3 regions of the Lysinibacillus sp. NPDC059133 genome follow, and region 3 is predicted to be linked to each of the others. Evidence: riboswitches for the same ligand, from Rfam matches in the RefSeq annotation. Region 3 holds a riboswitch; each other region holds the start of a gene.

What was found. Region 3 has a riboswitch for S-adenosylmethionine ahead of ACFXN8_RS13455 (MetQ/NlpA family ABC transporter substrate-binding protein). Riboswitches for the same ligand answer to the same signal wherever they lie in the genome.
Region 1: it holds a riboswitch for S-adenosylmethionine, as region 3 does, so the genes downstream of both, ACFXN8_RS04785 (methionine ABC transporter ATP-binding protein) here and ACFXN8_RS13455 (MetQ/NlpA family ABC transporter substrate-binding protein) in region 3, are expected to answer to the same signal.
Region 2: it holds a riboswitch for S-adenosylmethionine, as region 3 does, so the genes downstream of both, ACFXN8_RS09585 (cyclase family protein) here and ACFXN8_RS13455 (MetQ/NlpA family ABC transporter substrate-binding protein) in region 3, are expected to answer to the same signal.

The regions. Positions count from the first base shown of each region.
Region 1 covers NZ_JBHZDH010000006.1:224-6,788, reverse strand. Annotated here, with positions in the region: gene ACFXN8_RS04810 (acyl-CoA dehydrogenase family protein) at 1-427, shown strand, start outside; gene ACFXN8_RS04805 (arsenate reductase family protein) at 1,152-1,508, shown strand; gene gcvH (glycine cleavage system protein GcvH) at 1,589-1,969, shown strand; gene ACFXN8_RS04795 (toprim domain-containing protein) at 2,167-2,508, shown strand; gene ACFXN8_RS04790 (thioredoxin family protein) at 2,525-2,827, shown strand; SAM riboswitch class I at 2,892-2,995, shown strand; gene ACFXN8_RS04785 (methionine ABC transporter ATP-binding protein) at 3,447-4,475, shown strand; gene ACFXN8_RS04780 (methionine ABC transporter permease) at 4,465-5,133, shown strand; gene ACFXN8_RS04775 (MetQ/NlpA family ABC transporter substrate-binding protein) at 5,241-6,098, shown strand; partial or broken gene ACFXN8_RS04770 (IS3 family transposase) at 6,170-6,565, opposite strand, start outside.
Region 2 covers NZ_JBHZDH010000013.1:66,071-72,635, reverse strand. Annotated here, with positions in the region: gene ACFXN8_RS09605 (winged helix-turn-helix transcriptional regulator) at 49-432, opposite strand; gene ACFXN8_RS09600 (MFS transporter) at 543-1,727, shown strand; gene ACFXN8_RS09595 (SMI1/KNR4 family protein) at 1,788-2,339, opposite strand; gene ACFXN8_RS09590 (YuzC family spore coat inner layer protein) at 2,497-2,907, shown strand; SAM riboswitch class I at 3,054-3,158, shown strand; gene ACFXN8_RS09585 (cyclase family protein) at 3,259-3,996, shown strand; gene ACFXN8_RS09580 (DedA family protein) at 4,047-4,643, opposite strand; gene ACFXN8_RS09575 (Cof-type HAD-IIB family hydrolase) at 4,874-5,647, opposite strand; gene ACFXN8_RS09570 (DUF2225 domain-containing protein) at 6,088-6,565, shown strand, end outside.
Region 3 covers NZ_JBHZDH010000022.1:37,140-43,704, forward strand. Annotated here, with positions in the region: gene ACFXN8_RS13435 (glycine C-acetyltransferase) at 1-859, shown strand, start outside; gene ACFXN8_RS13440 (alpha-hydroxy acid oxidase) at 1,369-2,529, opposite strand; gene ACFXN8_RS13445 (methionine ABC transporter permease) at 2,543-3,214, opposite strand; gene ACFXN8_RS13450 (methionine ABC transporter ATP-binding protein) at 3,207-4,232, opposite strand; gene ACFXN8_RS13455 (MetQ/NlpA family ABC transporter substrate-binding protein) at 4,337-5,170, opposite strand; SAM riboswitch class I at 5,259-5,364, opposite strand; gene ACFXN8_RS13460 (pyridoxal phosphate-dependent aminotransferase) at 5,603-6,565, opposite strand, start outside.

The DNA of each region.
Region 1 (6,565 bases), on a different contig from region 3:
GTTAGCACAGGAAAAATATCTTGTGAAAAATGCGAAGAAGATTGCTGTATTGGCAGCAGGTTTAGCAGCACAACGCTACGGTGCGAAGCTTGATCAAGAGCAAGAAGTATTAGTGAAGATTGCGAATATCGCAAACCAACTATTTGCTATGGAATCTACTGTGTTGCGTACTGAAAAAGCGATTGCTCGTGACGGTGCTGAAAAAGCTCATCAAAAATTACTGTACACTCAAATCTTCTGCCAAGAAGCATTTGCAGAAATTGAAAAAGAAGCAAAAGATACGATTCTTGCTTCAGCAGACGGAGACGCTGCACGTATGACATTGTCTGCGCTACGTAAATTAACTCGCAACAATCCATACAACTTAATCGCGAAGAAACGTGAAGCTTCTGTTAAATTAATTGAAGCAGAAAAATATATAGTTTAATATAGCAAATTTACCTAGCTATCCGAGATGTGATAGCTAGGTTTTTTTGTTGGAAATAAAAGTATAGCTCTTGCAAAATGAGGGGTGATTTCCGTTCCAGGCTACTCGCTTTCCTGTGGGCGAGCGTCGAGCCGCTTCCTTCGCTAAAGGAACGAAGGCTAAGTGCGTCACGTCCTGTGACAACGCCTTCGTGACCAACATCGTGTTGGCCTCAGGGTCTCGACTGTCTCGCTTTCCCACGGGAATCGAGTAGCCTTCCACTCCAATCAACAATATCGTAGAACTTTAATAAATTTTATGTATGTCAAAGGAGAACGCTATGGCTACTCATCATAATCAATCAGAATAGCGACGGCAATTGTACATCTGTTGCGGCTGACGCTTTGCTTTCGCACCAAAAAAACTGGTTGCTAAAGTTTGATTTTATTACTCAAAATCAGAGAAACATGTAAGAGAATACAAGCTGTATGAATTGGTTGATTGGAGTGGAGGCTGGGCGACTCCTTGGGGATCAGCGTCACAGATGAGACCCTGGAGCGAGCAACGCGAGTGAAGCGGCTCATCGGACGCCCCCAGGAAAGCGCCCAGTCGGAACGGAAATCAACCCCACGCTTTGGCTTGAAGAGTTTCATTTTGGTTCGTAACGGTTATGATGGTATACTACAGAAAATGAGTGAGACACTGAAAATGTAGTGTCCTAAACTGATAGTAGAGGAGCCTATAAATGACGATTCAATTTATTCATTATCCGAAATGTACTACTTGTAAAAAAGCTCAAAAATGGCTAAATGACAATGGAATTTCATACGAAGAGGTACACATTGTCGAACAACCGCCTACAAAGGACGAATTATCAAACTTATGGCATGCAAGTGGACAACCGTTAAAGAAATTTTTCAATACTTCTGGTATGAAATATCGCGAGCTTGGCTTGAAGGATAAACTTGCTGAAATGACTGAAGAGGAGCAACTTGAACTGCTTGCATCAGATGGTATGTTGATTAAACGTCCGATTGTAACCGATGGAAAAAAAGTTACTTTAGGGTTTAAAGAATCAGATTTTGAGCAAGCTTGGAAATAACCTCTTTTAATCTTGTTTTTATGGAAGAAGTATGGCACACTGAAATTGAATATATTACATATTTATGGAGGGGTTTTTGCATGAATACACCTAAAGACTTACGTTACTCTGAAGAGCACGAATGGGTTAAAGTAGAAGATGGAAAAGTACGTATCGGTATTTCTCATTTCGCACAATCTGAACTTGGAGATATCGTTTTCGTTGAGCTTCCACAAGTTGGCGACGAAATCAAAACTGATGATCCATTCGGTAGCGTAGAATCTGTAAAAACAGTTTCTGAATTATACGCACCAATCTCAGGTACAGTAGTTGAAGTAAATGCAGATTTAGAAGATAGCCCAGAATTCGTTAATGAATCACCATATGAAAAAGCATGGATGGTCGTTGTAGAGCCTGCTGATGCATCAGAAATTGAAAAGCTTATGACAGCTGAGCAATACGATGAAATGATTGCAGAATAAGACAAGCTTATAAGACAAGCCTGTAATAGAAAAACGTCGGAATCTACCGACGTTTTTTATTATCTGCATTCATCCCCATTACAGTTAATGAGGATGAATGCAAGTATATCCCTTATCAATAGGTGTCTAACAGTATCAACGACAAGATTTATTGATATAATGAATGATAAGGGATATGTCTAAACGGGGGTGGCGTGATGTTCGAGGGGAAATGCTTAATTGTCGAAGGCCGTTCGGATAAGCTTCAAATTGAACCTATTTTAAATGAAAATGTTAAAATACTTTGTACGAATGGTACAATTGGTGTGCATCAATTAGAAGAATTACTCGATCCATATGAGGGCTGTGAGCTTTATACATTTTTTGATGCAGATACATCGGGTGATAAGCTACGAGCATTAATGGACAGACATTATCCAGAGGCTGAGCATTTACGTACAATGCCAACATATAAGGAAGTTGAGACAACTCCGAGGAAGGTGTTAGCGGCGATTTTGCTTCGTGCACATTTCTCAATCCATAATGAATATATTTTGTAAGGTTGCGTGAAAAAAGATGGAAGAATGGTCAAAAGAGCAGTGGGACGCGACTGTGCAGTCCGGTGAAAAGGCTGCCTTTTATTTATATACGCCAATGTGTGGAACGTGTACAGTTGCATCGAAAATGATGACGGTTGTTGAGCAATTGCTGCCACAGCTACAGGTCGGTAAAGCGAATATTAATTTTATAGAGCAAATAGCTTATGCTCATAAAATCGAAAGTGTACCATGTTTGCTCGTCTGTGAAGGCGGAGAAGTGACAGAAAAGGTTTATGCCTTTCAATCGGTACCATATTTATACGAATTGTTGAAAAATTAATTGACTGAATATTAATCGCGTGGTAAAGTAACAAATATATTAAAAAAACAATAAATATATCGAACTCTTATAAAGAGCGGCGGAGGGAAGTGCCCTATGAAGCCCGGCAACCATCACTTAGTGAAAAGGTGCCAAATCACCCAAAGATTTATCTTTGACAGATGAGAGAACGGTTTAGCGTATAAGTTACGTGACCCCTTCTACTTGTCTATAAGTGAAGGGGTTTTTTAATTTCTTTCAGCGGGTGTCCAAAACCTGCTGAAATAGAGGAACTCAGTCTAAGAACACCACGTCCTGTGGCAATTTATCTGTGCGAAAGCGAAGCGACAGCAACACGGTTTTAACTGTGCGAAAGCGAAGCGACAGCAACAACACACGACTGAGTGACCAACATCCTGCTGGCCTAAAGCCTCCGGCGGATGTCACGGAATCGGAAAGGAGTTCAATATAGGATGTTAGCCTAAAACCATCGCATCCATGCGATAACGGCTAACTGACCTGCATCGGTGCTGCTGCCGCTACGCTTTCGCGCAAAAAACATCTGCAGGCCTAAGCACAAAGCCGATTCCGGACACAATTATGCCGAGGCAAAATTGATATGAGAAAAGGAGAATTCGCTATGATCAATCTTCAAAATATTACGAAGAAATACAAAACCACAAATGGCGAATTAACAGCAGTTAAAGACGTCAACCTTTCTATTAATAAAGGTGAAATTTTTGGTATTATCGGCTATAGTGGCGCTGGTAAAAGTACAATGATTCGCTTGTTAAACGGTTTAGAAAAGCCTACATCTGGTACGGTGACGGTTAACAATCAAGAATTTTCATCCATAAAGGGGCAAAAGCTCAGAGATGCTAGACAAAAGGTTAGTATGATTTTCCAACATTTCAATTTGCTTTGGTCTAGGACTGTTGAAGAAAACATCGCTTTTCCACTAGAAATCGCAGGTGTTCCAAAGGCAAAACGTGAAGCACGTGTGAAAGAATTAATCACTTTAGTTGGCCTAGAAGGGCGCGCTAACGCATATCCATCACAATTATCAGGTGGACAAAAGCAACGTGTAGGCATCGCTCGTGCACTTGCTAATAATCCAGAGGTATTGTTATGTGATGAGGCAACATCCGCACTCGATCCGGAGACAACAGATGCTATTCTAGATTTACTTGTCGATATTAATGAACGATTAGGTTTAACGATTGTGTTAATCACACATGAAATGCACGTTATTCGCAAAATTTGCCATCGTGTAGCGGTTATGGAAGCTGGAGAAATTGTAGAGCGTGGTGAAGTGTTACAAGTATTCCAAGCTCCACAAGCGGCCATTACAAAAAAATTCGTTTCTCAAATTACAGATACGAAGGAAACACAGGAAACTGTGGCACAAATTAAAGTAAATTACCCTGATGGACAACTTGTTAAGCTAATCTTTGTAGGAGAAAAAACAGAGCAGCCGATCATTTCACATCTTGTGAAACAGTTTGATGTAGAAGTAAGTATTGTTCATGGTAATATTTCACAAACGAAAAATGGCGCGTACGGTACACTTATTGTGCAAATTGATGGCACAGAGGCGAATGTTGCTGCTGCACTTAGCTACTTGCATACAGTCGAAGTACAAACGGAGGTGATTGCCAATGCTAACTAGTCTCTTTCCGAATGTCGACTGGGAAAAAATGTGGGACGCTACGTATGAAACGTTGTACATGACAACAATCTCTACGGTTATCACATTTATACTTGGATTAGTAATTGGGATCTTATTATTTTTATCAAGTCCAAACCAGCTATGGGCCAATAAACTGGTGAACTTTTTAACAGGTTCAATCGTTAACATTTTCCGTTCGATTCCATTTATCGTTTTGATTATCTTATTAATTCCATTTACAAAATTTTTACTCGGCACAATTCGCGGCGCAGATGCGGCTTTACCAGCACTAATTATCGGAGCTGCACCATTCTATGCACGAATGGTATTAATTTCCTTACGTGAAATCGATAAAGGTGTGATTGAAGCGGCTCGTTCAATGGGTGCTAAAACGTCAACAATCATTTGGAAAGTATTAATTCCAGAAGCGTTACCAGCGCTTATTTCTGGTCTTACTGTAACGGCTGTAGCACTTGTTGGTTATACTGCGATGGCAGGTATTATCGGTGCAGGTGGTCTAGGAAACTTAGCATTCTTAGATGGTTTCCAACGTAATCGCACAGATGTAACATTAATGGCAACTATATTAATCTTAATAGTAGTATTTATTATTCAATGGATTGGCGACTTCATTACAGCCAAAACAGATAAACGCTAAAAAGGCGCTAATTACAAAAAAGCGCATCTCGCTACGAACATCAGAGAGGTTATTTCGGTTTTATACCGCTAACATACTTTAAACAAGATAAAAGGGAGTGCAAGAAAATGAAGAAATTATTAGCAGGATTATTTTTATCAGTATTAGTACTAGCTTTAGCTGCTTGTGGTGCTGGTAAAAAAGAAGATACAAACTCAAACGCATCATCTGGTGATAAATCAGACAATAAAGAAAATGTAACATTAACAATAGGTGCTTCTAATACGCCTCATGCGATTATTTTGGAAAAAGCAAAACCTATTTTAGCAAAAGAAGGTATCGATCTTAAAATTGAAACGTATCAAGACTATGTATTACCAAACCAACATTTAGAATCAGGTGACCTTGATGCAAACTATTTCCAACATCTACCTTACTTAGAGCTTAGCATGAAAGAAAATGGCTATGACTTTGTAAATGCTGGTGCCATTCACATTGAACCAATCGGAATTTACTCTAAAAAATATAAATCTCTTGAGGATCTACCAAAAGGTGCAACAATTTTACTTTCTAGCTCAGTTTCAGACCACGGTCGTATGCTTTCATTGTTAGAAGCTAAGGGCTTAATTAAATTAAAAGATGGTGTTGATAAAACAGCAGCAGAAATAAAAGATATCGCAGAAAACCCTAAAAACTTCAAATTCGATGCAAATACAGCGCCTGAAATGCTTGTACAAATGTATGAAAATAATGAAGGTGATGCGGTTCTGATCAACTCGAACTTTGCAATCGATAACGGCATAAATCCATTGAAAGATGCAATTTCTCTTGAAGATAAAGAATCTCCTTATGTAAATATTATCGCTGTACGTGCTGGTGATGAAACAAAACAAGAAATTAAAAAATTAATAGAAGTATTAAAATCTAAAGAAATCCAAGACTTCATTATTGAAGAATGGAAAGGCTCAGTTGTACCAGTTAAATAATTTAAAATTTATCGAAAAGGGTATGTAAGTATAATAATATGTACCCTTTGTAAAGGACATTTTAAAAAAGGTTAGGCAACTTTCTGAAGCTGCTGTCTGTATTTTGCAGGCGGCAGCTTATTTAAATTCCATTGCCCTCGATAATGATTGTAGTAAATCATATAACTCTTAATTTCTTTCTTTACTTCTTCTAACGTTTCACATGCTCTAATTGTTGTTTCATCTTTAAAATGTCCAAAGAATGATTCTTGTGGCGCATTATCCCAACAATTCCCTCGACGTGACATGGACTGCCCCAAGCCAATTCTCTTTACTAAGGCTTGGAATTTTGGATTCGTATAGTGGCAACCTTGATCCGAATGGATAAAGGCATCTTCCCTTAAATGGCGATGCTTCTTCAATTTATGTAACGTGTTGAGCGCAATTTCTATACTCAACGTAGAAGATACTTCATAAGCTAAAATTTC
Region 2 (6,565 bases), on a different contig from region 3:
TATTTTCTTAGTATAGAAAACTTTTTAGACAGTCTCTTTCCAATCTATTTAAGATGTATGCTTTATTGCGATATCTTCATCCCGTTGCATTAACAGAACATCTTCACCTTTTTCTTGTAGCACTTCGATATGTTTTTCACCCCAAGTGCAAAGGATGTTCAGCACCGGGTCCATCTCTTGACCATAAGGTGTTAACGAATATTCAACTTTTGGCGGCACTTGATTGAAAACCTTACGATTAATTAATCCAGACTGCTCCAATTCACGCAACTGGCTTGTTAGCATTTTTTGCGAAATGCCTGGAATCAATCGGCGAAATTCATTCGTACGAATCTGACCATGGTGGTTAAGATGACAAAGAATAATAGGTTTCCATTTGCCTCCAATGACTTCAAGAGTGGCTTCAACACCGATATTATAAACTTTTTTCATTGTAAACCCCCTGTAATATTCAAAAGTAACTAAAAGTACTCTATACAACTTTTAGGTATGTATGAATATTACTATACACTATACAAAAAATCAAAGGAGATATTAATAGAATGAATGATACAAAAGCGCCAAATGCTAAACTAACATTACTCGCACTTGCCATCAGTGCATTTGGTATCGGCTCTACAGAATTTATAAGCGTCGGATTACTTCCGTTAATTACAGAAGATTTTGACATAACGTTAAGTACTGCTGGTTTAACTGTATCCATATATGCACTAGGTGTAACTATTGGTGCACCGCTTTTAACAGCCTTAACATCGCGCCTTAGTCGCAAAAATGTATTACTGCTCGTTATGGTGCTGTTTATTATCGGTAATTTACTTGCTGCCTTAGCACCCTCATTCTCATTACTACTAACTGGGCGTGTTATTTCAGCATTAGCACATGGTGTGTTTATGTCCATTGCCACTGTTATCGCTGCAGATGTTGTAGCACCTAATAAACGAGCAAGTGCAATAGCTTTTATGTTTACAGGACTAACATTAGCTACTGTGACTGGTGTCCCACTAGGAACTTTTATTGGACAAGTAACTGATTGGCGAATGTCGTTTATTTTCATTGTCGTTATTGGCATTATCGGATTAATTAGTAATGCTCTGCTTGTGCCTAGTCAATTATCTAAAGGTAATCCAATATCTATTCGCGATATCGGGAAAGTATTAGGGAATATACGAATGTTATTAATTCTCTTTATTACAGCAATTGGATATGGTGGCGCATTCGTAGTATATACCTACGTTTCCCCTATTCTAGAGCAGTATATGGGCTATTCACCTCAAGCAATTGTCATAATCTTAGTTGTATATGGTATTTGTGTTGCCATCGGTAATACATTAGGTGGTCGTTTTGCTAATAATAACCCTTTGCGTTCAATCTTTATTATTTTTCTAGGCTTAGCATTAGCACTACTCGGCATCAACTTCTTTTTAGAATCATCCATCGTTGGATTAATAATGGTCTTTATGATGGGGCTATTTATGTTTATGAATGTACCGGGATTACAGCTTTATGCCGTTCAGCTTTCAGAAAAACATATACCATCAGCTATTTCAATGGCTTCAGCATTAAATATTTCAGCCTTTAACATTGGTATTTTTCTAGGATCATACATCGGAGGGTTTATCGTTCGCTACCAATCATTAGCTTATACTCCTATATACGGTTTCGGCATGGTGATGCTTGCCGCAGCTACTACATTTCTATGGTTACTCTTTGATAGAAACAAACAATAGGTATGTTGCTATAGGTAAAAATGTGAGGAAGGTGTTGTCTAAAAAGCCCCTTCCTTTTTGCTATTTATTAGATTCAAGGAAAGTATCATCAAAATATGCCTTGAAATTTGGATACAGATAGTCTAATGACGATTGAATATCGGCATCATCATCAAATAAAATTTCATGTTCAATTTCATATATTGCACAATTTTCTTCATCAGCATTATTATTTAAATCAATACAAATTATTTTTCCATACTCTGTATCCCATGTAAATGGAAGATATCCTAAAGTGCATAATGATGGATTAAACATATCCCTTACGTTATTTAAAGGTTCTTCAATACTTTGGTCAGGTATTACACCAAAATAATGATGATACGTTGAAATAAAAGCTTTATACCATTCGGGAAAATTAAGTCCGAACTCTTTTTCTAACGTTTGAATATCTTCCTCTGTTACAGTAGAAGGAATCATTCTCCACATAGACCACTCTGCATCGATATCAACTACTTTCATTTCTTCAGGTACGTCAGGGCACATCCACCTACAAAATCCTGCTTCAGACACCTGATTATAACGTTCATAGTAAACTTCAAAACCATTTTTTATGTATGCACGAATATCCATCTTAATAACTCCTTTTGAAGAAGAATAAATTGGTCAAGATTTAAGCCATTGAACTGAGCCCCTTTTCGCTCAGGCTTTTCAAAGCATTAGCCATTAACACCGAAAGTCTTTGTTGTACATAAGATAATGTATCAGCTATAGGATAGGAGGAATTTAGTTGTATTACAATCCTTATTCGTATTTTGTCTATCCTAATTATTATCCGGCATGGGTAATGGCGAATCAACCAACAATTCAACACCCTTCTAGCCATCTAGCAATGCCGACAACCCCAACGAATAGAAGTCCATTTCCAATCGTCAATACAAAGAAATTGAAGACTTCCGCGAAACGGACCAAGGTTATTATGCAGCAAGCACAATTACTTACGGATAAAATTGATGAATCAGAGCAATTTGCGCATGATCTTATGAATGCAGCACAACAATCAAATAAAACGGAAGTTGAAAAATTAATTGCGTCAACAGGCATTACTATAAAATTCGAAACTACCTATACACCAGATGGAATTCGTATAATATTTACTGATAGTAGCTGTTGTAAGCTTACATTAATTTTGAATTGGTGAAGAGTTGGCCCTTTGAAGAGGGCCCTCTTTTTTTCCTTTAACATCTTTATGAATTTTAACCTTGTATCCCTATTGAACTTGTAAACTATAAATAAATATGCTAAAGTGTTTGTAAACATTATTTCTGAAAATTCTTATATCGCATTTTCTTATCAAGAGAGACGGAGGGATTGGCCCTATGAAGTCTCAGCAACCAGCCTATAGGTATGGTGCTAATTCCAATTGGCGAAATTTAGCCTTGAAGATGAGAAGACTTACTTTAGTTGCTTTGCACAAGAGTCCTCTTTCTACAAGGAGGGCTCTTTTTTATTGTTGCATCCAAAAATAATTAAAAGAAAGCAGGAAGATATTATGGCAAACGAACTTTTACAAGCAATTCAACTATTGAAATCGAAAGAATGGGTGGATTTAACACATACATTTGGTCCTAATTCGCCCCACTTCTTTATGTTTGATGATGCAAAATTTGAAACATTATTTTCCCATGATGATGGCTTCTTTGCGCAGCAATTCACTTTCTCTGGGCAATATGGAACACATATCGATCCACCTATCCATTTTGTGCGAGATACGCGCTATTTAGAGGAATTGGAGCTAAAAGAACTAGTGCTACCACTAATCGTTATTGATAAATCGAAGGAAGCTGAAATTAATAACGATTACACGTTAAGTGTTCAAGATATTCTTGACTTTGAAGCTGAATATGAAGAAATCGAAGCAGGTACCTTCGTTGCGCTGCGTACGGATTGGAGTAAACGTTGGCCAGATAAAGAGGCTTTCAGTAACAAGGATGCGGATGGTCATAATCATATTCCTGGCTGGGGATTAGAAGCGTTACAATTTTTATTCAACGAACGAAAAGTAAGTGCTATTGGCCACGAAACCTTTGATACGGATTCAGCAACAGATTTTCGTAAAAATGGTAAGCTAGATGGCGAATATTTTGTGCTTGAGCAAGATACTTACCAAATTGAGCTTATGACAAATTTGGATAAGCTCCCTCCAAAAGGTGCTGCTATTTTCAATATTGTACCAAAGCCTGAGAAAGCCTCTGGATTCCCTGTGCGTTCATTCGCAATATTACCTTAAAAGATAAAAAGGTCTGGTTCATCCTGAGTAGGTATTGAATCAGACCTTTTTTACTTTGGCGAATTCCTTTTTTTGAAAATAAAATAAACGATTAACATTAGTATTAGGAACAATACTATAAGATAAATACTGTAGCGGGATAAATATACCCCAACATAACGCCAGTTCTCCCCAAGTACCTTTCCTAAGGTAATAAAAGTAAATGTCCATATAACTGCTCCCGTATAGGCAAAGAAAGCAAATTTTTTATAAGGATAATTATTAATAGCCGCAATATATGCTGTAAGATGACGCACACCAGGAATAAAATATCCTATTAATAATAATCCCGGCCCTATTTTTGCAAATAATTTTCTAGTAAAGTCAATTTTCTGTTCAGTAATATGGATTTTCGGACCGTATTTTTGCAATAACGGTAGCCCAAATCTATAGCCTATATAGTAGCTCAGAGTAATTCCCCCTGCCGCACCTACTATAGCGCTGATTAAAGCCGGAATATGTGCGAGAGTTTCTTTATATACGCTATATCCTACATATGTTAAAAATATCTCATCGGGAAGTGGCAGCCCAACAATCCCGCCAACTAGGATAAGAATGATGCCAAAATATCCGTAATGTTCTATTAGAGATTGCACGTGATGCGCCATAAATCCTTCCCACCTAAAGCATAATGAATTTCTTTTTACAGATAGCTTTATAATAACTCAAAGCAAACAATATTATGAGTATTATGACTTTAATACAATTTTCTCAAGGATTTATTATCACTGCCTTGTAGATTATACAGATGGAAAAATTATTTCTTTTTAAAAACTTTCTCCAATGTTGTATAGTGGTCGATTCATGCTATAAATCTCATTTCTCGGCTACTACTCTATTAAATTATTTGTAGCTCACGAAGAGCATAATCAATACCATTTTCAGTTGATTTCTTTGTTATAAAATCAGCGACATTTTTTAATGCTTCACTACCGTCACCCATTGCAATACCAAAGCCGACCTGCTCCAGCATATCGATATCATTATCTCCATCGCCAAAAGCAAGTGCTTCTTCAGGACTCAAGTCGAAATAATCTAGTACAGCTTGGACAGCAATAGATTTAGAAACATCATGTTGCAAAACATTTGTAATGTACGGATGCCACCTTTTAAATAATAAATGAGGAAATGTTGAGGTATACTTTTTCTCAATATCCTCATCACCATATAAACACATTAAATACACCTCTTGCGTTACAATATCTTCATTGATAATGGGAAACTCTTGCAAAGATAATGTTTCTTGCATAGCTTTTAATGTCTCTTCCTCTTGGACGTAATTCATTGATAATTGTTCTGTAAAAAATGATAGACTTTGTTTATTTTCATCAGCAAAAGCTTTAACTACCTGGACAATTTCCTTTGCAATAGGCATTTTATGTATGACTTGATCTTGATGCTTAACATATGCACCATTAGCTGTAATAAACGTTTCTATTCCAACACTTCTTAAATCCTGGCACATTGATAAAGGTCTTCCTGTAGCAGCAACAATATGAATTCCTTTATTTTTCAACTGTTGAATAGCGTTCCTTGTACTTTCTTCAATACGACCATCTTCATAATTAATAAGCGTTCCATCTACGTCAAAGAATACAATTTTATAATCCATCGTCCGCTCCTTATCGTTTTACATAATTTTTGACTCTTCCTTATCGACCAATAATAATCCTATATTTTTCCAATCAACACACTTGTAATTTTACATTAAGAAACATCTTTACACCAAAATTACAAATAGGTATTATAACCTATACAAACAATTTTATAATAAAATAATAAGTAGCTATTTAATTTAACATTTGTACGTAATTTGACAAACTAAAATAAATGTATAACTTGCTATAACTGCACCGATAAATACTATTACGGGTACATATCAAAATTTCAAATAACTAAGAAAGTAATGAACATTTTTATTTTAATAATTCTAAAGGAGTATACCAAAGAACATAGAATTGTTAATATAAAAGGTAACTAATTAAATACATTGAACGATTCTATCCATCATATAAATAGAACAAAAGAAATAATGTAAAGGAGTTGATTCTTATGGCATTTAACATTTACTACTATGAAAGTAGCGTAGATTGCAAGTTTTGCAAAAAGCATTTTACTACATATAAAGTACGTCCTAATCGATATAAAATTATCGAAGAACAAACAGACTTCATGCCAGTCTATGAAGGTTTAAACCCATTATTGTATGAAGTTGCCGTTTGCCCACATTGTGGCTATGCTTACCATAAATCTATGACAAGAACATATGGACCTTTCATGCTTCTTATTGATGAGCTATACATAAAAGAGCTTCAAAAACCAATGGATATGTGCAAGGAACGTACAATCGATGATGCCATTGTAAGCCTTAAATTAGCTTATCTTGTATCGAGAGCGTCAATGGAAGAGTCACTTCTTATGGCCAATTTCGCACTAAAAATAGCCTGGCTATATCGTTTAAAAAATGATCATGAATCAGAATTGCGCTACCTCTTTGCTGCAAGGGACTTTTACAGCAAATCTTTTGCAT
Region 3 (6,565 bases):
TAACTGTAATATGGCAGCTATTTCAGCTGTTATGGATAAAAATGATGCGATTCTTTCGGACCAATTAAACCATGCATCGATTATCGATGGCTGTCGTTTATCACGTGCGAAAATCATTGCCTATAATCACTCAGATATGGACGATTTACGTGCAAAGGCAAAGGAAGCAACAGAATCAGGCTTATACAATAAAATCATGGTTATTACGGATGGCGTATTCTCAATGGACGGTGATATTGCAAAATTACCAGAAATCGTTGAGATTGCGAAAGAGTTTGATTTAATAACATATGTCGATGATGCGCACGGATCAGGTGTAACCGGTAAAGGAAAGGGCACTGTGAAGCATTTCGGTTTAGAAAAAGAAATTGACTTCCAAATTGGTACACTTTCTAAAGCAATTGGTGTTGTTGGTGGATATGTAGCAGGTAAGAAAAATTTAATTGACTGGCTAAAAGTGCGTTCTCGTCCATTTTTATTCTCAACAGCATTACCACCAGGTGATGTTGCTGCAATTACAGCGGCAGTGCAAATGCTGATTGACTCAACAGAGCTTCACGATAAGCTTTGGGACAATGGCGATTATCTAAAAGCGGGTCTTGCTAAGCTTGGCTTTAATATTGGTGCATCTGAAACGCCAATTACACCATGTATTATTGGTGATGAAAAGCTTACACAGGAATTTTCACGTCGCCTATTTGAAGAAGGCGTCTACGCTAAATCCATCGTTTTCCCAACGGTTCCAAAAGGCACAGGACGTGTTCGTAACATGCCTACAGCGGCACATACAAAAGAAATGCTGGACGACGCTCTAGCAATCTATGAAAAAGTCGGCCGTGAGCTAGGCGTTATTCAATAAAAAATTGGGCTGCCTCAATAGTGAGGTAGCCCTTTTTAACATTAGCATTAAAGTGAATTTTATAAATGATCCGATAAAATGATGAAACATTCCGATAAAATCTGAAATTGTTCCGATAAAACACAAATTTATTCCGATAAATCTCTCATCATCACTAAAAAGCCCTAATTGACGGCGTCTAAAAACATAAGTTTAGGCATTACTTTTAAACCCTTTAAATAAAAAATATATTTTTTTAATAATTACTGTAACTTTTATTAGACTTAATCGTACTAATTAATAGAATCTAAAACTAAGAGCAAAAATGATTAGTAAGATTCACTTTCGCGAAAAGACCAGGGCTCACTTTATTGCTGAGATCCTGGTCTTTTTGTATTTGTTTCTAAGAAATATTTTTAAAGCTGCTCTTACTCAAACAACAGCGATATCATTTTTTACTTCTTTCAGTAAATGTTTTGGTAGCGAAAGCGAAGCGTCAGCTACAAATGTTTTGGTTCTAACTACTTGTTTCATTTACTATCGACTCCATCTTCTTTCACCAATGTGATATCACGTAGTCCCTTTATAGATATTGCCCCCGCTAAAGCGATAGAGACTTTTAATTCATCATATAAATTCGTCATTACTTTTTCGACTCCTTGCTGTCCTTCTAATGCAAGTCCGTAGACGAAGGGACGACCAATGGCAACAGCATCTGCTCCTAAAGCGAGTGCCTTAAGAGCATCCATACCACGATACACACCGCTATCTAAAATAACAGGAATTCGTCTTTTTACAGCTTTCACAATGTCAGGAAGAGCATCAAGTGAACCAATTACGCCATCCAGTTGGCGACCACCATGGTTTGATACGATAATACCGTCAATGCCGTTTTCTATAGCTAGTTTTGCGTCTTCAGGATGTAAGATCCCCTTTAGTAAAATAGGGAGATTAGAACGGCGCTTTAATTCACGTACATTTTCCCAATTTAATGTCGGGTGGAAAATATTTTGCAACACGCCCTGTACATATGACTCAAATGAATCATCTGGTAAGGAAGCGGTAAAAACGGGGTCATTCATATAGTTTCCTCGTGCATATCCAAGCTTTAATGGCGAAAACTGATTGCGAACATCTTCTTCACGCCAGCCAAGCATGACTGTATCTACAGTTAAAACAATAGCCTCAAAACCAGCAGCCTCGGCTCGAGCGGCCATACTATAGGCAATTTCCTCATTTGTTGACCAATATAATTGAAACCATTTAGTAGCAGTGGGAGCTGTTTGTGCCACATCCTCAAGTGCATAGCTTGAAACTGTACTTTGAATATAAGGAATTTTTAACTGATCAGCTGCACGTGCAACGGCAAGCTCTCCTTCGTCATGTGCCATTTTGTTCATGCCAACAGGAGCAAATAAGAATGGCGTTGGATGTACTTTTCCGAACAGCTCAATCGATGTATCAATACTTGAAACATCCTGTAAAAAGCGTGGAATAATAGAGTATTTTTCAAAGGCTGCGCGGTTATTTCGTAATGTTTGCTCACCCCCAGCACCTGAACGGATATAGCCAAACGGACCAGCTTCCATTTTTTCTGCAACTGCCTTTTCTAAATCTGCAAAGCAAATAGGGAAGGGGGCCTGTGCATTTATATTTTTTAACAGTAGATCGCTAGGTGTTGTCTTTGTCATCGTAATCCTCCTACTAATCTTTCTTTAGTTTCACAGCAAAGCGGTTACCTATTGATTGAATAATCTGAACAAGGATGATTAAGATAAACACTGTCGCATACATCACATCGACCTCATAGCGTAAATGACCGTAACGGTATGCGAGATCACCTAAACCCCCAGCACCAACCATTCCTGCCATTGCTGTTGCTCCTATCAGACCGATTGTGGCAATTGTTAAGCCTAAAATAATGGATGGGCGAGCCTCACGTAGTAAGACATTCCAAATGATGTGACGACGTTTAATACCCATTGCTGTATAAGCTTCCACAACACCTGGATCAACTTCCAAAAGTGCCGTTTCCATAAGTCGCGCAATGTAAGGTGCTGTATAAACAACAAGCGGCACAATAACACCTTTTACACCAATAGTTGTGCCAACGATTATCTTTGTGAACGGTAAAATGAAGAATAGTAAAATAATGAACGGTACCGAGCGAATAATATTAATAAATAAATTGAAAAATTGATAGAGAAATTTATTTTCAAACGATTGTCCCGGACGAGTTAAAACGATTAAAAGCCCTAAAGGGATCCCGATTAAAATAGAAAAGAATAATGAAATCCCGACCATTTGGAACGTTTCGATAATGGATTTCCCGATAACATCTGACCAATCTGCAAAGAAGCTTTGAATGCTATTCATATAATTCGCCTCCTAATTCCTCAACGCTTACCCCATTTTCTGTAAAATATTTAAGTGCTTTTTCTACGATATATGCCTCACCGTGTAGATGCACGACAATATTACCGACAATGCCGTTTTTTAATTCAATGATATTGGCTGTTAAAATATTTGGTTGTACATCATAAACTTTGCTCACTTCTGCAAGTAAAGGTTTCCCGGTACTTTCGCCAAGGAATGTTAAACGAATAACACTTCCCGAAACATTTAATTGCTCGATAAGGGAAGGAGATAAATTACGTTGAGAAATGGTATTTAAAAATTTTCGTGTCGTTGGATGCTGAGGCTTCGAAAATAGCTCTATAGCAGAGCCATATTCCACAACTGTCCCTGATTCAAGAACGGATACATCATCGCAAATTTTTTGAATAACATTCATTTCATGTGTAATGAGTAAAATAGTGATGCCCAGCTCACGATTAATTTTCAAGAGAAGCTCAAGAATAGCGTCAGTTGTTTCAGGATCGAGAGCACTTGTCGCTTCATCACTGAGCAAAATCTCAGGCTCTTGGGCAAGAGCACGTGCAATAGCGACACGTTGCTTTTGCCCCCCAGAAAGCTGACTAGGGTAGCTATCTAATTTCTCTGTTAGGCCAACAATTTCTGCATATTTTGCAACGCGGTTTTTCACTTCAGAGTCGTTATAGCCTAGAAGTTTTAATGGTACCGCGATATTGTTGTAAACAGTCGCTGTTTTCAAGAGATTAAAATGCTGGAAGATCATCCCGATTTTTTGACGTGTTTTGCGAAGGTCGTTTAGAGAAAGGGAAGTAATATCTACATTGTCGATCAATACTTTTCCTGTTGTTGGACGCTCTAATAAGTTGACACAGCGTATAAGGGTACTTTTTCCTGCACCACTGTAGCCAATAACTCCATGAATTTCACCTTTTTTAACATGCAAGTTAATACCATCTACTGCTTTGACGATATCTTTTTTAGTTTTAAATTCTTTTGTTATATTTTCTAATTGAATCATACTGTGATATCTCCTTTCTAAGCCCTTCTATAAAGCAAGAATCTGCTAGTTTTCCGTAGGAGTCTCGCAGATTCTCGATTGTATGAAAGGTCCTTAATCGTCAATTACCAGCCCGGAATAACAGAACCTTTGAATTCTTCTTCAATAAATTTGCGTACTTCATCAGATTGATAAGCTTCAACGAACTTTTTGATTGTTGGGTCGTCTTCGTTTTCAGCACGGACTGCAATGTAATTCACATAAGGAGAGTCAGTAGACTCTAAAAGGATTGAATCTTTTTTAGGATTAATGCCAGCATCAAGAGCGAAGTTCGTATTAATAGCTGCTACATCTACTTCACTAAGCTGCTTCGGAATTTGTGCAGCTTCTAATTCAATGAATTTAAAATTCCTTTTGTTTTCTTCGACATCGCGAATAGATGCTGTTAAGTCTGCACCTTCTTTTAATTTAATGATGCCTGCCTCTTGAAGGACAAATAGAGCACGAGCCCCGTTCGTTGGATCATTTGGTAACCCGAATGTTGCACCATCAGGAACCTCATCGAATGATTTATATTTCTCAGAGTATATGCCCATAGGATTTAAAATTGTTTTTCCTACTGGCACTAAATCTGTTTTGTGATCTTTGTTAAATGCATCGAGGAATGGCTTGTGTTGATAACTATTTACATCAAGATCACCCTCGGCTAACGATGTATTTGGTAAAACATAATCAGAGAAAGTTTTTAGTTCAACCTCTAAGCCATTTTCTTTGGCAACTTTTGCAACAACCTCTGCAATTTGTTCGTGTGGACCAGAAGTCACACCCACTACAATTTTATTTTCATTAATAGCCTTATCTTGACTATCTTTACTGTCTTCTTTAGTACCGCAGCCTACTAATGCTGCTACTAATGTGAGACTCGCTAAACCTAATAAAAATTTGTTTTTCTTTTTCATGAAACATACCTCCAAAGTTGTTTTATCGGTAGTTAAAAATAAAAAAAACTCTCTTATAAACTAAGAGAGGCTCATGAAAAAACGTCCTCTCTTATCTATCAAACGATGATCGTTTGCAGGATTTAGCACCTTCCTTAAAAAAAGGAGGTTGCCGAGCTTCATAGGGCCAGTCCCTCAGCTACTCTTGATAAGAGATTTATAATATTTTTTTGTAAATCCGATAGAACTAATATAAATTATAGAATATAGTAAGTCAATCGAATTTTTAAAATTTTTTATTTTATTATAATATTTAGTTGAAAAAGAATCCGCTAGAAGTAGGGTTGGAGCAACAAAAAAAGATAGTGAAATAAAAAACTGTTCCCATAGCAAGTTTGTGCTAATGGAACAGTTTTTCGGGTAGAGTCTACTCAAGTAGGGGGATTGAAATGTTTATGAGCTAAATAAGTTTAATTTTTCAATTCTGCTAATCGCTTCACGTAAGCGGTCTTCGCTAACAAGTAAACCAACCCGTACATAGCCTTCACCATATTGACCGAAGCCATTGCCTGCAGCTACTGCGATATCAGCCTTGTCGAGCAATAAATCGGCAAATTGTTCACTCGTAAAACCTAATGGAACAGGGAGCCATGCAAAGAAAGAGCCTCTTGGTGCCGCTACTTGCCAACCAATTCGCTGAGCTTCTTCGATCAGGACATTTCGTCGACGCTCATAAGTTGCTCTTAACTTGTCAGTGCAACTCTGTGAAGCGGTAAGTGCAACTGCCGCCGCTTGTTGCACTGCGGGGAATTGACTACAAAATAGATGATCTTGAATAAGGTTAATGGCTGCAACAATATCGGGGTTACCAACTGCAAAACCAATGCGCCAGCCTGCCATATTATACGTTTTGGATAATGTATACATTTCGATACCGACATCTTTTGCACCGTCAGCTTGGAGGAAGCTGATAGGTTTATTGCCGTCAAATCCAATCGCTCCGTAGGCAAAATCATGTGCTACGATAATGTTGTGCTCTTTTGCAAAGCGTACTGTGTCCTCGAAAAATTCAAGTGTTGCAGTACCGCCAGTTGGATTATTCGGGTAATTCAAGTAAAGCAGCTTTGCCTTTTCTTTTACTGCATCGGATAAAGCATTATAATCGGGCAGGAAATGATTTTCTGCAAAAAGAGGCATGACTTCAAAATTAACATCGCCTAATACGACACCTGATAAGTAATCTGGATATCCAGGATCGGGTAATAGCATAGTATCCCCGGGGTTTAAAACGGCTAACGGTAACTCAACAAGACCAATTTTCGTACCACCGAGAATAGCTACTTCTGTGTCAGGATCAATGTCAACATTGTATTCACGTTTGTAGAAGTTTGCTGCTGCTTGGCGTAATTCTGCTAT